DNA from 2 places in the Streptomyces sp. NPDC086777 genome. Region 1 is predicted to be linked to the other one. Evidence: riboswitches for the same ligand, from Rfam matches in the RefSeq annotation. Region 1 holds a riboswitch; the other holds the start of a gene.
The links. Region 1 has a riboswitch for ZMP and ZTP ahead of AB0472_RS29095 (bifunctional 5,10-methylenetetrahydrofolate dehydrogenase/5,10-methenyltetrahydrofolate cyclohydrolase). Riboswitches for the same ligand answer to the same signal wherever they lie in the genome.
Positions count from the first base shown of each region.

Region 2: another riboswitch for ZMP and ZTP. It lies ahead of AB0472_RS38690 (glycine hydroxymethyltransferase); the one in region 1 lies ahead of AB0472_RS29095 (bifunctional 5,10-methylenetetrahydrofolate dehydrogenase/5,10-methenyltetrahydrofolate cyclohydrolase).

Region 1 is NZ_JBFBJI010000023.1:37,214-39,404, forward strand. It holds gene AB0472_RS29090 (CU044_5270 family protein) at 1-340, shown strand, start outside; gene AB0472_RS29095 (bifunctional 5,10-methylenetetrahydrofolate dehydrogenase/5,10-methenyltetrahydrofolate cyclohydrolase) at 344-1,192, opposite strand; ZMP/ZTP riboswitch at 1,218-1,300, opposite strand; gene AB0472_RS29100 (nuclear transport factor 2 family protein) at 1,473-1,838, opposite strand; gene AB0472_RS29105 (hypothetical protein) at 2,012-2,191, shown strand, end outside.
Region 2 is NZ_JBFBJI010000043.1:39,761-41,951, reverse strand. It holds gene AB0472_RS38690 (glycine hydroxymethyltransferase) at 1-1,063, opposite strand, end outside; ZMP/ZTP riboswitch at 1,096-1,186, opposite strand; gene rocD (ornithine--oxo-acid transaminase) at 1,291-2,191, shown strand, end outside.

The sequences.
Region 1 (2,191 bases):
CACCGACCTGATCCACAGCGACACCCTCACCACGCCCGAACTCCTCGACGCCACTGTGGAGTTGCTGGACAACTGGACGCTCGGGGCACGCGAGTCGGCGGCCCTGGCCGACCTGCTCGCCGAGGCGAAGGGGCTGCGGCCCGCCGGGCAGGTCACCGACCGACTGGGCCGCACCGGACAGGCGTACGTCCTCGACGCGGGCACCGGCGGACGGCGGATGCTGATCCTGGACCCGGCCACCGGTGCCGTGCTCGGTCTGGAGACCACCTTCACCCGGGACGAGCCCGAGTACGGGGTGCGGGCCGGGGACGTCATGGAGTACCGCGCCTGGCTGCGCTGACCCTCACACCCCGAGCTGTCGGGCGGCCGCCGCCACCGTCTGCTCCAGCAGCACGGCGATGGTCATCGGGCCGACCCCGCCCGGCACGGGCGTGATCAGCGAGGCCCGCTCGACGGCGGTGTCGAAGTCGACGTCGCCGACGTTGCCCTCGTTGTAGCCGGCGTCCAGCACGACCGCGCCCGGCTTGAGGTCCCGGCCCAGGATCAGCCGGGGCCGGCCGACGGCGGCGACCACGATGTCCGCCTCCCGGACGACCGCGGACAGGTCCCGGGTGCGGGAGTGGCAGTAGGTGACGGTGGCGTCGCGGGCGAGCAGCAGCATGCCGGCCGGCTTGCCCAGGATCGCGCTGCGGCCGACGACCACCGCCCGCTTCCCTGCCGGGTCGACGTCGTAGGCGTCGAGCAGGCGCAGCATGCCGCCGGGGGTGCAGGAGACGAAGCCGGGCAGGCCGAAGCTCATCGTCGCGAACGACGCGAAGGTCACGCCGTCCACGTCCTTCTCCGGCGCGATCGCCTCGAACGCGGCCCGCTCGTCGATGTGTCCGCCGACCGGGTGCTGAAGCAGGATGCCGTGCACCGCCGGGTCGGCCGACAATCTCCGGAGCTCGCTCACCAGTTCCGCGGTGGTCGTGGTGGCCGGCAGCGCCACGTGCCGGGAGGCGATGCCCGCCGTGCGGCTGCGGTTCTGCTTCATCCGGACATAGGTGACGGAGGCGGGGTCCTCGCCGACCAGCACGGTCGCCAGACACGGCGTGACGCCGGTCCGTGCGGTAAGGCCGGCCGCCCGCTGCGCGGTCTGCTCGACGATCCGGCGGGCGACGGCGGTGCCGTCCATGAGACTGGCCTGGGTCATGCGCACACTCCTGGGCTGGTTCGACCTCGATCGCCCAGGCGCACGGCAACGACACTGCGGGCCGCTCCCCGGTGGTGCTCCACCTCAGCGCCAGTCACGGCCCGCCCTCAGGGTAACCGAGACCCTCGGCGTCTTCGGCGGCAGTGCGCGGTCCGCAGCAGCGCCCGCAGCAGCGCCGTGCACGCGCGAGGCCGTGGCCGGCGGGCCTGCCCCAGCGCCGCCCGCGCCGAGAAGGTCCAGGTCAGCCGGGAGCTGATCTGGATCCTCCCGGTCCTGGCGACTACTCGTCCCATGCCTGGATCATGATCTGTTCGGCGATCTTGCCGTCGCGCAGCGTGATCATCGACTCGGCGAGCACCCGGACCCCGTCCCCGTACTCGCAGGACTCGCTGAAGGCGGCCTGGTCGCCCTGGACGATGCACCGGTCCAGCCTGTGCGTCATGTCGCGGCTGTAGACGTCGTCCAGCAGCGCGGCGATGTCCCGGCGGCCGTGCAGGACCTTGGGGTGGCTGGGCTGGGTGTCGCGGTCGATGATGCGGATCTCCGCGTCGTCCGCGTAGAGCGCCAGAAGGCTGTTCCCGGTGTTCCCCTCTATCGCCCGGCGCAGCGTGTCGGTGTCGAACGTGGAACCCGTCGCAGTGCCCATGGTGACCTCCTGCGGGACCCCGCGACCCGATCTGGAGCGGGCCGCGCGAGCCCCTCACATCGAGCGTCCCCCGCCCCGTCGGGCTCGGCAAGCGCAGGCCGCCCGCTCCGCCTTGCGGGTGAGGGGGACCGGCTGCCCGTGTCCGGCCCGGTCCCGGGGCCGTTGCTGAGGACATGATCTCAACACGACGTATCGTCGCCGCCGTCGGCCTTGCGGTCGGGGTCTCCGGCCTCGCCGCGCCGCTCGCGAACGCGGCCGACGCGGGCGCGCAGCACCCCGGGAAGCTCACCGCGCTCGGCGTGCTCGACTCGGTCACCCGCGGCGACATCCCCGCGGAGTACCGGGACCGGATG
Region 2 (2,191 bases), on a different contig from region 1:
CCAGGGTGGCGCCCCGGCGCATCAGGCCCTCGGCCAGCGCGCGCGAGTTGTCCACGATCCGCTGCGCGTAGTCCTGGAAGGCGGGCTGCCGGGCCTCGGCGAGGGCGACGGCCTTGGCGGCCATGACGTGCGGGAGGGGGCCGCCGAGGACCATCGGGCAGCCGCGGTCGACCTGGTCCTTGAGGGAGTCGTCGCACAGGACCATGCCGCCGCGCGGGCCGCGCAGCGACTTGTGGGTGGTGGTGGTGACGATCTGGGCGTGCGGGACCGGGTCGAAGTCGCCGGTCAGGACCTTGCCGGCGACCAGACCGGCGAAGTGGGCCATGTCGACCATCAGCGTGGCGCCGACCTCGTCGGCGATCTCCCGCATGATCCGGAAGTTCACCAGGCGGGGGTAGGCCGAGTAGCCGGCGACGATGATCAGCGGCTTGAAGTCACGGGCCTGGGCGCGCAGCGCGTCGTAGTCGATCAGGCCGGTGGCCGGGTCGGTTCCGTAGGAGCGCTGGTCGAACATCTTGCCGGAGATGTTCGGGCGGAAGCCGTGCGTGAGGTGGCCGCCGGCGTCCAGGGACATGCCGAGCATCCGCTGGTTGCCGAAGGCCTGGCGCAGCTCGGCCCAGTCGGCCTCGGAGAGGTCGTTGACCTGGCGGGCGCCGGTCTTCTGGAGGAAGGGAACCTCGACACGGTCGGCGAGGACGGCCCAGAAGGCGACCAGGTTGGCGTCGATGCCGGAGTGCGGCTGGACGTAGGCGTGCCGGGCGCCGAACAGCTCGCGGGCGTGCTCGGCGGCGAGCGCCTCCACGGTGTCGACGTTGCGGCAGCCGGCGTAGAAGCGGCGGCCGACCGTGCCCTCGGCGTACTTGTCGCTGAACCAGTTGCCCATCGCGAGCAGGGTCGCCGGGGAGGCGTAGTTCTCGGAGGCGATCAGCTTGAGCATCTCGCGCTGGTCGGCGACCTCCTGGCCGATGGCGTCGGCGACCCGCGGCTCGACCGCGCGGATCACGTCGAGGGCGGCACGGTAGGCGGTGGACTCGGTGGACAGGGGCGCGGACTTGTCTGACATTCGGGACCTCCGGACATGGCGTACGGCATTCACGGTTCGGCCCAGGCGCACGGCACTCGGTCACGGCACGGGCCGCTCCCCGATGGTCGGTCCCATCCCAGCGCGCCAGTCACGGCCCGTGGATCACATTACCGGGCACGCCGGGCCCGAGGGCCGTGGCGTCCACCAGTCGGGCAGGGGCAGAAGGTAGGAAAGGGGGCAATCCCGCCGTGTCCTCTGGAGTCGCCGTGACCACTACGGAAGCCCTCGTCGCCGCCGCCGACGCGCACAGCGCGCACACCTACGACCCGCTGCCGGTGGTGATCGCGACGGCCGAGGGCGCCTGGATGACGGACGTCGAGGGGCGCCGGTACCTGGACTTCCTGGCCGGCTACTCGGCGCTGAACTTCGGACACGGCCACCCGCGGCTGGTCGCGGCGGCGAAGGCGCAGCTGGAACGGGTGACGCTGACGTCGAGGGCGTTCCACCACGACCGGTTCGCCGCGTTCTGCACCGAGCTGGCCGAGCTGTGCGGGATGGAGACGGTGCTGCCGATGAACACGGGCGCGGAGGCCGTGGAAACGGCGGTGAAGACCGCCCGGAAGTGGGGCTACCGGGTCAAGGGCGTGCCGGCGGGGAGGGCGAAGGTCGTGGTGGCGGGCGGGAACTTCCACGGCCGTACGACGACCGTGATCAGCTTCTCCACGGATCCGGAGGCACGGGCGGACTACGGGCCCTACACGCCGGGCTTCGAGATCGTGCCGTACGGCGACCTGACCGCGATGCGTGCCGCGGTGACCGGGAACACGGTCGCGGTGCTGCTGGAGCCGATCCAGGGCGAGTCGGGAGTGATCGTGCCGCCGGAGGGCTACCTGGCCGGGGTGCGGGAGCTGACCCGCGAGCGGGACGTGCTGTTCGTCGCGGACGAGATCCAGTCCGGGCTGGGGCGGACCGGGCGGACGTTCGCGTGCGAGCACGAGGGGGTCGTACCGGACGTGTACGTCCTCGGGAAGGCGCTGGGGGGTGGGGTGCTGCCGGTGTCGGCGGTGGTGGCGAACGCCGAGGTGCTCGGGGTGTTCCGGCCCGGCGAGCACGGGTCCACCTTCGGGGGCAGTCCGCTGGCCTGTGCGGTGGCACTGGAGGTGATCG